One region of the Peribacillus sp. P4_C12 genome, then DNA from elsewhere that is predicted to be linked to it. Evidence: riboswitches for the same ligand, from Rfam matches in the RefSeq annotation. Region 1 holds a riboswitch; each other region holds the start of a gene.
What was found. Region 1 has a riboswitch for preQ1 ahead of AC1DUW_RS09130 (QueT transporter family protein). Riboswitches for the same ligand answer to the same signal wherever they lie in the genome.
Positions count from the first base shown of each region.

Region 2: it holds a riboswitch for preQ1, as region 1 does, so the genes downstream of both, AC1DUW_RS09970 (VUT family protein) here and AC1DUW_RS09130 (QueT transporter family protein) in region 1, are expected to answer to the same signal.
Region 3: it holds a riboswitch for preQ1, as region 1 does, so the genes downstream of both, queC (7-cyano-7-deazaguanine synthase QueC) here and AC1DUW_RS09130 (QueT transporter family protein) in region 1, are expected to answer to the same signal.

Region 1 is NZ_JBFUIB010000038.1:3,844-9,973, reverse strand. It holds gene AC1DUW_RS09155 (sigma-54-dependent transcriptional regulator) at 1-254, shown strand, start outside; gene adhP (alcohol dehydrogenase AdhP) at 332-1,345, opposite strand; gene AC1DUW_RS09145 (DUF3892 domain-containing protein) at 1,625-1,921, shown strand; gene AC1DUW_RS09140 (hypothetical protein) at 2,142-2,954, opposite strand; gene AC1DUW_RS09135 (YbaK/EbsC family protein) at 3,218-3,739, opposite strand; PreQ1 riboswitch class I at 3,908-3,952, shown strand; gene AC1DUW_RS09130 (QueT transporter family protein) at 3,959-4,444, shown strand; gene AC1DUW_RS09125 (TVP38/TMEM64 family protein) at 4,566-5,222, shown strand; gene AC1DUW_RS09120 (PAS domain-containing sensor histidine kinase) at 5,338-6,130, shown strand, end outside.
Region 2 is NZ_JBFUIB010000045.1:17,906-21,010, reverse strand. It holds gene AC1DUW_RS09980 (hypothetical protein) at 132-263, shown strand; gene AC1DUW_RS09975 (hypothetical protein) at 496-651, opposite strand; gene AC1DUW_RS09970 (VUT family protein) at 673-1,215, opposite strand; PreQ1 riboswitch class I at 1,267-1,309, opposite strand; gene AC1DUW_RS09965 (TetR/AcrR family transcriptional regulator) at 1,570-2,139, shown strand; gene AC1DUW_RS09960 (DUF4260 domain-containing protein) at 2,191-2,538, shown strand; gene queE (7-carboxy-7-deazaguanine synthase QueE) at 2,622-3,105, opposite strand, start outside.
Region 3 is NZ_JBFUIB010000045.1:14,784-17,888, reverse strand. It holds gene queE (7-carboxy-7-deazaguanine synthase QueE) at 1-228, opposite strand, end outside; gene queD (6-carboxytetrahydropterin synthase QueD) at 221-691, opposite strand; gene queC (7-cyano-7-deazaguanine synthase QueC) at 691-1,353, opposite strand; PreQ1 riboswitch class I at 1,412-1,454, opposite strand; gene AC1DUW_RS09940 (methyl-accepting chemotaxis protein) at 1,651-3,105, shown strand, end outside.

The DNA.
Region 1 (6,130 bases):
CGAATGCGAATCAATCGACTGAAAATCATCTCGAAGAATGGCGTAAACAGCTGGTTGCCGACTTTAATGAGAAAGATGAACTAATGCTCGAGGAAATCCTTAAGGAAATCAAACAACTCGAATCTACAATTGGCAAAGAACTCGTCATGCAGGCACTTCAAAAAACCTATGGAAACCGAAATGAAGCGGCAAAGCGTTTGCAGATCTCCATGAGAAAATTGCGATATATATTAAATGAGAAGAATCAGACATAATCTAATTATAGAATTCTTATAAGCTACCTAGAACAAACGAGGGTGTCCGACTTTAGGACCCCCTCGTTTGTTTATTTCTATTCTAAAGTTAATACGATTCGTCCGTTGATTTCTCCCTTTTCCATCATTTGAAACACGTCATTGATTTCATCAAGCGTTCTCGTTTCAATATTCGTCCTTACTTTGCCATCAGCCGCAAATTGAACAGCTTCTTGTAAATCTTTTCTTGTACCAACGATTGACCCTTTTACAGTCACCCCATTTAGTACCGTATCAAAAATTGGAATTGGAAGTTCGTCATTCGGCAATCCGACAACGACCAATGTTCCACCCCTTTTAACTGAACTGTAAGCTTGTTCGAAAGCTTTTTTCGTAACCGCTACAGAAATGGCTGCTTGTACTCCACCAACTTTTTCCTTAATGGCTTGTACAGGATCGCTCTTAAGACCATTAACCGTGAAATCTGCTCCTAATTCTGTAGCCAGATCAAGCTTATCATCTTGAATATCAACGGCAATGACATTAAAGCCCATAGCTTTCGCGTATTGAAGAGCAACATGACCCAATCCACCAATTCCATAGATTGCTACCCAATCTCCAGGTTTAGCTTCTGACACTTTAAGCGCTTTATAAGTCGTTACACCAGCACAGAAAATCGGTGAAACTTCCGCAAAGTCAAGCCCTTCAGGAACCTTGACCACATATTTTGCTGGTGCTTTGCAATATTCCGCATAACCGCCATCCACAGAATATCCAGCATTCAATTGATCCAGGCAAAGCGTTTCCCGTCCAGTCAGACAGTATTCACAATCGCCACATGCCGAATAAAGCCATGGAATCCCAACGCGGTCACCAACCTTTAATGTAGTAACGCCTTCTGCCACCTTCTCAATAATGCCTACACCCTCATGTCCAGGAATAAGCGGCAGCTTCGGTTTTACCGGCCAATCACCATGTACCGCATGTAAATCGGTATGACACACGCCACACGCTTTAATTTTCACTAATATCTCACCATATTCTAATTCTGGGATTGGTACATCTTTAATCTCAAGCTCTTGATTAAATTCATTGACGACCGCCGCCTTCATTGTCTTAACGTCTTGTATTTTTTTTGCATCCGCAGTACTTGCCCCTTGTTTTACATTCATGATTCATATTCCTCCCTTTTTTAAGTGGATATTTCTCACTTCCACTTATTTATGATGCAAGTGCCATGCCAGAAGAATAAAGCCCGGACAACAGTCTTTTCAAAAAAAGAATGCCGAAAAGTCGGCCCATTTTGACAAAAATACGGCTCAATCTGGACGAAACCTGGTTTGTATATTGCTGACCAAATAGCTCACCCTATAAATAGGAGGTGTCCAAGCATGGACCAATTTGAAAAAGCATATGAATCCTACAAACAGCAGGGAACCCCACAAGTAAACCAACATGATACAACTGGAAAAGAAGAAATTATCGCAGTACGAAAAAATGAAGATGACAATATTATTGCCATCAAAACAAACTCTGGGCGGGAGCTTGACTATCCCACCGCTCTTTCGGAAGCTAAGGCAGGCAACCTCGCCAATGTTGATGTCTTCCATAAATATGGCCGTGACATATTGCGGAGTGAGCCCGATGGGGTAAAGGAAAATAACCTGGATGAGCTACCGGAGTTCTAACTATTTGAAGAAGCTGCCTCACGTATAGGCAGTTTTTTTCTGTCAGGGGGGGTTAAACAAAAAGGAACCAGCATAGTAGCTGGTTCTCCTAAATTCCAGTTAAACTTACAAGCCCATCCTACTACATGGTCTCTTCGCCTTGAAAATGTGGTACAGCTCTGCTTTAAAATTGCAGAGTTATTTGAAGTATGGTCTACCTAAGATGTCTCTCACCATCATTTTATTTTTCATACCGATAGGATTCAGAGATTTCGAGCAGTTGGCCACAGGATTCCACCACTTCGATGATTTCTATCCAAGACATGTCCAACCCAAGTTCATTAGCATGAGAAATCTTATCCCGTAATTTCCGGATGGCATTCGCATCTTTCTTTCCTTTACTTTTAGAAGGAATTTGGAAGAAGAACCTCAATTCCTGATCTTTATGAATGATATCGAATTTATCACTGATTTGCAGACACTCTATTAAATTGATATCCTCATTTTTATCGATTCTCCTCCTATATAATTCGGTAGCCTTTTCTAAACGATCTCCGCTGATCATTGGATACCAACTGTCATCCCCGAATTTATCCATGATGATATCACTCATCCTCATTTCCAAAAGGGTAATATAGCCAAAAATCAGCATTCTGATTGGAGGCTTTTGCAGATCAGCGTGGGTAATCAACTTTTTAATTGAATTATTTTCTAACACGAACACCCTCGTTTTATTCTTAAAAATATGGAGAAGTTGAATCAAAGGGGTTGAATCCGAAACCAATTCTCTTAGTGTAAAACATTTCAAATACTCCGCAATCTTGCCTTCACCAAGTTCTTGCCTTTCGATATATCCGATAATTTCCCCTTGATCCTCTACCGCCAATATATCGAAATTCTTTTTTTCCAATTCTTTTTGTATCTCCAGTGCTAAATCGTTTTTATGGCAATACTCAAGCTCCTGGGCAATGCTCTTAACCGTGATATTTTCTTCATAAAGAGTTTTAAGACTAAGATAACTGCTATTGTTTTTTTTATAGCTTCCATTGAACATCTTTAACCCTCCACTTACGAACTTTCTGAACGATTTGCCTATGCGCCATGTTGAACAAACCTCCCCTAATTAGACCGTTAATTTACATCTGCGGTCAACTTTTCAGAAAAAAATGGGAGCAAACCTATTAGGAACAAGTTAAAAGCTTATAACTAAAAACCCAGTAATAAAAAGGGAAAAGGTAATGTCTCTCGTTATCAACAAATAAAGTCCACCAAAGTGGACTCATTTCCATTCTATGTGGTTCTTTTTGGTACGATAAATCAAAATCCATCAACTGTCTTACCTACTGCTGCTTCCTCATTCTGCTCTTCTTCCCATGCCTTACAAACATCAACCCAATCCTTCGCTCCTGAATATTCAAATAATTCAGCGAGTTTAAGTTCTATTGCAGAGTTCGCACTTCCGCATGCTGGGAATAAAGACTCAAAGCGCTTCATCGACACATCAAGGAAAACATCTAGGTCATTTGCCAACCCAAACGGGCAGACTCCTCCAATGGCATGACCAGTCTGTTCAAGCACATCCTCAGCTGACAACATTCGTGCCTTGAACCCGAACATCTGACGAAATTTCTTATTATCCACTTTTGCGTCCCCTGCGGCAACAACCAAAATCGCATGCTCACCTTCCCCCTTAAAGGAAAGAGTCTTAGCAATCCGCGCTGGAATAACGCCGATGGTTTCTGCAGCCTCATTCACCGTAGCACTTGATGTTTCGAACTCCATTACATCGCCTTCCCGGTCCCATTTTTTAAAATGGCTCTTGACACTCTCGATCGACATATTATAACCACTCCTTTGAAGTACATGTAAAAATAATATCATCCTTTATTGCAATAAATCAAAATCATTTGAGACATCCACAGCTTGAAAACTTATTATTTTGAAACCATTCTTTACAAATTGACGAAACAAGCCTACATGGGATACTATTAGTCTTCGGGCAAAAGCCTAAACGTGGTTCGTAACCATCCCACGATAAAAAACTAGGGAGAGAGTAAAATGAATGTTCGTACACTCGTGATAAGCGGGTTATTGGCCGCCTTATATGTGGTGGTCTCATTTGTGTTTCAACCAATATCATTTGGAATATACCAATTTCGGGTTCCGGAAATATTGAATCATCTGATTGTATTTAACAAAAAATATATCTACGGCATAGTGGGCGGCGTTTTCATATCGAATCTGCTCTTTTCGCCGATGGTGCCATATGATTTGATATTCGGGGTAGGGCAATCTCTGCTTGCCTTATTGCTTGTCATTTTTGCCTCACGCTTCATAAAGAGCATTAAAGGACGGATGATCGTTACGATTATCTTTTTCACGTTCACAATGTTTTTAATTGCAATCGAACTGAACCTTGCCCTGGATTTACCATTCTTGTTAAGCTGGATGACCACGGCTGTCGGTGAGTTCATCGTCCTTTTAGTTGGTGCGCCAATTATTTATGGAATGAATAAAAGAATTCAGTTTGAAAAGTGGCTATAAAGGAATCTTCGCGTCGTTAACCCACTATAATGGAAAAGAGCTGTCTGCTTCATGCGGAAGCTCTTTTTTTCACCATTGAACCTGAAGATGATAAACTATTAGTATGAATGGTGGTGACCTTTTGAAAAAAATACTGACCTTAATCGGTCTATTGGTAATAGTAATATTTATCGTTTCCAATGCAGAATTGTTCACCATGGTTTGGAAAAGTGATTTGGATTCAGTTATAACCATATTGACAGAAAACCTTTTGCTTACTTTTGTTGTGACATTTGTGTTGATGATTGTCCAAAATTCTTTTACCATTATACCCTTAATTTTACTCCTAACCATCAATGTCGCGATATTTGGATTCATATATGGGTACCTATGGAGTTGGGTTACAAGTGTCGTTGCATCAGGATTCATTTTTTATGCAGCCAGGAACTGGTTTCAGGCACCTCTCTTAAAGAAAATGGGCCCAAAATGGAAAGAATCCGTTGTAGAGCATGGCTTTATGTACGTGTTTACCGGAAGGATATTCCCACTCATACCAACAAGTTTAATTAACTTGGCAGCTGGAGTCAGCTCTGTAACCTTCAAGGATTTTTTATTAGCGACCGCACTCGGAAATCTTATATACTTTTTCTTTCTATCCTTAATCCCTTATGGTCTCCTATCTGTGGAAATGAACGAATATACACTAGCTGTACTCGCCTTCCTCTTCTTACTATTTTTCCTTATCTATAAACGCTTTAAGAAGAAAAAGAAAGTAACCTTCTTCAGGAAAAACAGGTGACTGTTAGGGCTCCTGTTTTTTTATTTATGATTCTGCATATATTTTTCTTTGATAGTTTGTTAAAATGTGTATGTATTTTTAGCCTTTGAAATGTCGTAAATCAGGGAGAATCTCCATGTCCAAACGCTCCATTTTAGTACTATATATCCTATTTGGGATTCTTACACTAGTCGTGTTCGACTACTTTTTAACTACTAATATTGAAAACAAAGAGGTCTTTATTCAACTCCAAAGAGCAGAAGGAATTGTTTTTCTTTTATCAATAGGCTTGATTTTATTTCTTTATTTGGCTAAAAGAGAAAAATTCAAGCAATTAAAAGAGGAGGAACAGCGTCGTCGCACGCTCATTAATTCAATGGTAGACTTCGTTAACTTCAAGGATGGAGATGGCCGATGGCTTGAATCCAACACCTTTGGTCTGCAATTATTTCAATTGGAACATGTAGACTATAAGGGAAAAAAAGACAGTGAGCTCGCAGAATACTCCGAATTTTATAAAGAGTCGTTAATCTACTGTGAAATTTCAGATGAAGAAACGTGGATAAAAAAGGAGATTACGCGGTGTGAGGAAATCATCCCGCTACCCAACGGCAATCATAAGACCTTTGATACCATCAAAGTTCCTTTGTTCTTTGAAGATGGTTCCCGAAAAGGATTAGTGGTCATTGGCAGGGATATTTCTGAAAGAGTTGTCGCAGAAAATCAATTATTTGAGAGTGAACAGCGCTATAAATCATTGTTCGAACACAACCCTTATCCGATGCTGATGCTTGATTTAACCGGAATAATTACCACCGTCAATCCAAGGTTTGAAACAGTTACAGGCTTTCATCAAGAAGAAATCCAAGGTGCCTCTTTTATTGAGTTAAACTTTTCCGCAGAAGATGAAGAACTGATTCGTACATCCT
Region 2 (3,105 bases), on a different contig from region 1:
CTCGTGAGTTTCTGGCTTACTCGTGAATTTTCACGATTTACTCGTAAGTTTGGCTGATTTACTCGTGAGTTTTCACGATTTACTCGTGAGTTTCTGGTTTACTCGTGAATTTTCACGATTTACTCGTGAGTTTGGCTGATTTACTCGTGAATTTTCACGATTTACTCGTGAGTTTCTGGTTTACTCGTGAGTTTTCACGATTTACTCGTGAGTTTGGCTGGTTTACTCGTGAGTTTTCACGATTTACTCGTAAGTTTGGCTGATTTACTCGTGAATTTTCACGATTTACTCGTAAGTTTCTGGTTTACTCGTGAATTATCACGATTTACTCGTAAGTTTGGCTGATTTACTCGTGAATTTTCACGATTTACTCGTGAGTTTGGCTGGTTTACTCGTGAATTTTCACGATTTACTCGCGAACCTATAATTCACACAAAAAAAAGAACCAAATTTGGTTCTTTCTTCTCGACTTATACAGATCGTTTCCTATTTATATTAATGTTTACGTTTCTCATGATTGTCTATTCCCTTATGCTTCCGATAATTGGCGCAGGAGAGCTTCATACAGTCTCCTTGGACATCCGGACCATATTTTTCACGAAAAGCTTCCAGGCAATAGCATCTATCTTCTTCCTTTTTTGGTCCATCCATTGAGTGCTTCCCTCCTACTATTTAACCGGAGATAACGCGCTTCTCCAGTCTTACATTGATTCGGCCCAACAGCGCGGCACCGATTGACTGAATGACTGTTTTAACAATGATTTGGCCAAAAATCGCAGCGGGTACGGCTTCCCATGGCAGAACGTTGGCACCCAGTGGGCTAAGTCCAATCACAACAAATATCACCGAATCGAAAAATCCTCCGACAATCCCGCTGTAAAATACTCTCCAACTCATCGGAAGTTTTAACCGGGTATATATTTCAGTATCAGCTGTTTCTGCCACCACGAACGATAGTGCGGAAGCAAACACAATTAATAGGGTATCTCCTAATAAAAATGATACGCACGCTGATAAAATTAGTGCCGTGACAATGCACACATACGTCTTCACTCTGCCAAATTTATTCTGAACTAGATCCCGAAAGATAAAGGTTCCCCCGATTAGTAATGTCCCCATCGGAATAATAAACACACCAAGCTGTAATGGTGCAAAAGCTGCTGTAACCACATTCGCGGTGACAATGGACACTAAATACAATATAATTCTTAACATTTCTTACATTCTCCTTATACAGAAAAAACAGCACCCTAAGAAAGAGCACTGTTCTTCTTAGTTTTTTTGAGAGGGTAGCTAGAACCTCTTCCGCATGAGCGGATTATCTTTTTCCTAATTTATCGTAGCTTGAAAACGAATGGAAATCAAGAAGTTTCCACATTACCTATTTCTAAAAGAATTCAGTAAATACTTTATTAATAATTAGACTTATGGCTGATGTTTCGAATTTTGTTACTACATATGTGAATTGGAGTAGATCCTGTTAAATCATTTTATTCTAATATTTGACAATTACAAAACACTGCTATATGATTTTATTAACCACTGGTCAATAACTATGGAGGTGATACTATGTCCCCAAGGAAATCAGAAGGAAAAGAATTATCTAAGGAAATGGTATTGAATGAAGCCCGGAAACTTTTTGCATCCGTTGGGTATTCAAAAGTTTCAATGCGGCAATTAGCTAAAACATTAGATTGTAGTCATGGCGCCATTTATTATCATTTTAAAAATAAGGCCGAAATATTTTATAGTTTGGTAAAAACGGATTTTTCTCTATTGAATAATAAAATAGATGATATCATCCTAACTGAAAATAATGCTTCTCAAAAAATAGAGAAGATATTACTATGCTTTATAGAGTTTGGGTTAACCCAGCAAAATCATTATGCAATCATGTTTTTATCTAAAGAAAAAGAAATTCAACATTTACTTCAACTTGATTCTAATAAAACATATGAAAAACTAATCAGTTCTCTGACTGACCTTACAGAAAATAAACTAAACCCCGCATCAATATGGTCTATTTTCCTTTCGCTCCACGGCTTTATAACTTTTTATATTAATACACAACTTTCATATCAAGATGTAAAAAGCTTAGCTAATTTTCACGTTAAAAATATTATGAAGGGTATTGAATAATTTTTTTCACATTCATTGACCAATGGTTAATAAAGAATAGGAGGCTTAAATATGGTGAAAAAATTAATACATTCTGAAGGGCTTATGGTTCTTATAGCGATAATTTATATCTATTCAATAAATGAATTTAGCTGGTGGATTTTCCTTTTATTACTATTAACACCTGACATTTCTATGTTAGCCTATCTAATCAATAATCAAATTGGTGCCAAGGTTTATAACTTGTTTCATACTTATACAATATCAATACTCGTCATTTTGCTAGCTGTTTCTCTAAGCCAGGATACAATTTTAATGGTAGGTTTAATTTGGACGGCTCATATTGGAATGGATCGTTTTTTAGGATATGGCCTTAAATACACAACGGCTTTCAAGGCTACACACATTCAAGAGGTATAATCAGTGGTATTTAGCTTATTGTCCGCATAAAAAAAGCAGTGTGATTGAATCTTGAGCATCACACTGCTTCTTCCTCTCTTACTTTACACTCCCCGCTTATTTCCCCATATATAGGTATGCAGCTGCGGCAGCACTTTCACATTTCTAAGTTCATCATCAGCTATTACTTTATCAATTAGCTCTTCATATTTTTTCAAAAGTCCGCTAATCAGCTGTTGATCATTAGCCGTCCTGCTGTCATCATTGCCAACCTGCAAATAAAAAGGAATATCCGGGTACCGGAAATGTACGTTTTTGGCATACTGATAATCTTCATCATCAAAGACTACAACCTTCAACGAGACATGATTATCGGGATTTCGATTGGCAAGATTAGATATTATTCGATCAAGCACCTCAAAGTCCGTGTTCATCCTAGAACTCGGCGGCTTAGGTGAAATAGTCAGTTCATCAATATCGAGAAACCAATCCTGCCAACGGCTTCCCTGTGTTTCCACGCCGATTTTCATTCCATTATCTTTTAAAATTGCTATCAAGCCATCTAGATTTTTCAGCAGTGCTGGATTT
Region 3 (3,105 bases), on a different contig from region 1:
GAAGGAAAAGCCCTCACCGCCAATTCGCTTCAGCTCATTCCATATTTCTTCGGCAGTCATTTGATCTGTATCTTCCTTACCAGTGCCGTCCCAAGTAAACGCGGAATCACACCAGGCACAAGAATAATCGCATCCTGCCGTCCGAACAAACATGGTCTTTTGTCCGATGACCATGCCCTCCCCTTGGATTGTCGGACCGAAGATTTCCATAACAGGCAGCTTACTCACTTTCCATCCACTCCCGTCTAGCTTCAGCATAACTCGTCGGCGTTTCATATAGACGAACAAATTCGACTCTAGCACCCTCATAATTCTTGGTTAAAAGGGCTTCGGCCATTTTTTCATAAATCCAGACAACCATATTTTCAGCTGTTGTATTCATGAGCGGCAGTGTTTCATTCAAATAACGATGATCAAGGTGTATTTCAATCTCATTTTTCCAAATTTCTTTGATGTCACCAAAATCTATCATCAAACCGCGTGAATCCGTATATCCGCTCAATCCGAAAATGACCCTATACGTGTGGCCATGTAAGTTCTTGCATTTGCCTTCATAGTCATGAAGATGGTGCGCGGCATCAAAGGTGAATTCCTTGCTGACCATGACCCGCTTACTTGAGTAGTTTAATTGATTCCGCTGAATATCTTTATCTATTTTTTGAAGCTTATCCACGATAGTAAAACCGTACATTATTTAAGCACCTGCCGTCTGCTTACATAGTCATCCAGCCCTTTTTTCCGAAGCTTACATGCCGGACACTCACCACAGCCGTCGGATATAATCCCGTTATAACAAGTCAGAGTCTTCTCACGGACGAAATCAAACGCGCCAAGCTGATCCGCAAGCTCCCATGTTTCCTCTTTATTCAGCCACATAAGCGGCGTATCAATCACAAATGACTGGTCCATCGACAAATTCAAGGTCACGTTCAACGATTTAATGAATACATCGCGACAGTCTGGATATCCGCTGAAATCCGTCTCGCAGACACCAGTGACAATATGCTTAGCCCCAATTTGGCTTGCCAATACACCGGCAAACGAAAGGAACAGCAAATTCCGCCCTGGTACAAACGTTGACGGCAGTTCCCCGTCTTCTCCGTCCTCTACTGCGATATCACTTCGCGTTAACGCATTCGGCGCTAGTTGGTTCAACAGCGACATATCCAGAATATGATGGGTAATGCCCAGTTCCTTAGCAATCTTTTGCGCGCATTCGATTTCCATGCTGTGCCGCTGATTATAATCAAACGTAACCGCTTCTACTTCCTCAAATCGCTCCATTGCCCAGAACAAACACGTCGTACTATCCTGTCCCCCGCTAAACACAACCACTGCCTTTTCCTTCTTCATCATTTCTATAAAACTCCTTTTTACGGAAAAAAACAGCACCCTAAGAATAGAGTACTGTTTCTCCTTAGTTTTTTTGAGAGGGTAGCTAGAACCTCTTCCGCCTAGCGGAATATTATATTTTTCCAAATTAATAGTAACTTGAATATGAAAAGAAATCAAGAAGTTTATATCAAACTGATTATTAGACGAAATGGTAAAGTTTGTTATACAACATATCTTCCTTTACCTCCTTAAATATCCTATTATTTTTCCGATAAAAAAGGGTAAACAAAAATATAGCAAAAGGGGTCCATTAACGTGAAAAGTATTAAAGGAAAGATATTGGTGGCATTTTCACTCATTATATCTTTGTGTATCATCTTAGGAGCATTTAATATCTATAGTAGCAATAAGTCACTTGTGCATTCCAAAGATATTATTAAACATGAATTGCCGGTTCTTATTGATGAAGAACAACTACTCAATAATCTTGCACAAAGAAGCGCATTCGCAAGAGGCTATATTCTATTTGGCGACGAAAGTAATAAAGAGAGGTTCTTAAAATATACCGAAGAAAGCAAAGTCATTCAGGAGGATCTTTTAGCCTTAAGTGATTCTGACAAAATGAAGGAATTGATTCAGAAAAGCGTGGATTGGAGAACGATTATTATTGACCGCGTATTTACACAATATGATCAAGGAAATGTAGAACGCGCTAAAGAAATACTAAAGGATGAAGTTGCACCAATAAGCAATGAATTGATGGATGGGTTTAGGGAGCTAGCTTCCGAACGCGAGAAATCGATTGTCGCTTCCGGAGAAATCGTCATCGCAAGTGGAGAATCAGTTAAAACGACTAGTATCATTATATCCATTGCCGCGGTCATCATAGGCCTTCTGCTTGCGCTTGTAACAGCCAATATTATTACAAAACCTCTCCTTAAAATTAAGGACAGAATGAAAGTAGTGGCGAATGGTGAGCTGAACCATGAACCTTTAGAGCAAAAGTCAAATGATGAAATTGGAGAATTAACGCTGTCCTCCAACCAGATGCAGAAAAACCTTAGTGATACTATCGAAAAAATGCTAGTTGTATCTGAATCCGTTTCGAACCAAAGCGAAGACTTAACTCAATCAGCAAATGAGGTCCAACAAGGCAGCAGACAGATTGCGACAACCATGTTCGAGCTATCGGAAGGTTCAGAGTCTCAAGCCAACCGAGCAGCTGATATGGTCCATATGATGGAAGAGTTCACCAGAAAGATCCAGCAGGCCTATTCTTGCGGGGAAGAAGTTTCCCAAAGCTCCACCGAGATTCTATCCTTGACCAAGGAAGGAATCATATTAATGCGCAACTCGGTCCAACAAATGAAAATGATTGATGAGATTGTCAAAAATGCTGTCGAACAAGTGAAAGGACTTGACTCACAATCAAAGGAAATCTCACAGCTTGTACAGGTCATCAAGGATATTTCCAATCAAACCAATTTATTGGCCTTAAATGCGGCTATAGAAGCTGCACGAGCCGGCGAACATGGAAAGGGCTTTGCCGTCGTTGCAGAAGAAGTACGAAAACTCGCAGAAGAGGTCACACATTCAGTTGGAGATATCACAAATATTGTCACAGCTATCCAAACTGGTTCAAAAACCGTCGTCCACTCTTTAGAAGATGGATACACACAGGTAGATGAAGGCACGAGACAGATTACCCTCACCGGCCAAACCTTTGAAACAATTAATAATTCGGTCGGGAACATGGGTACAAAAGTACAA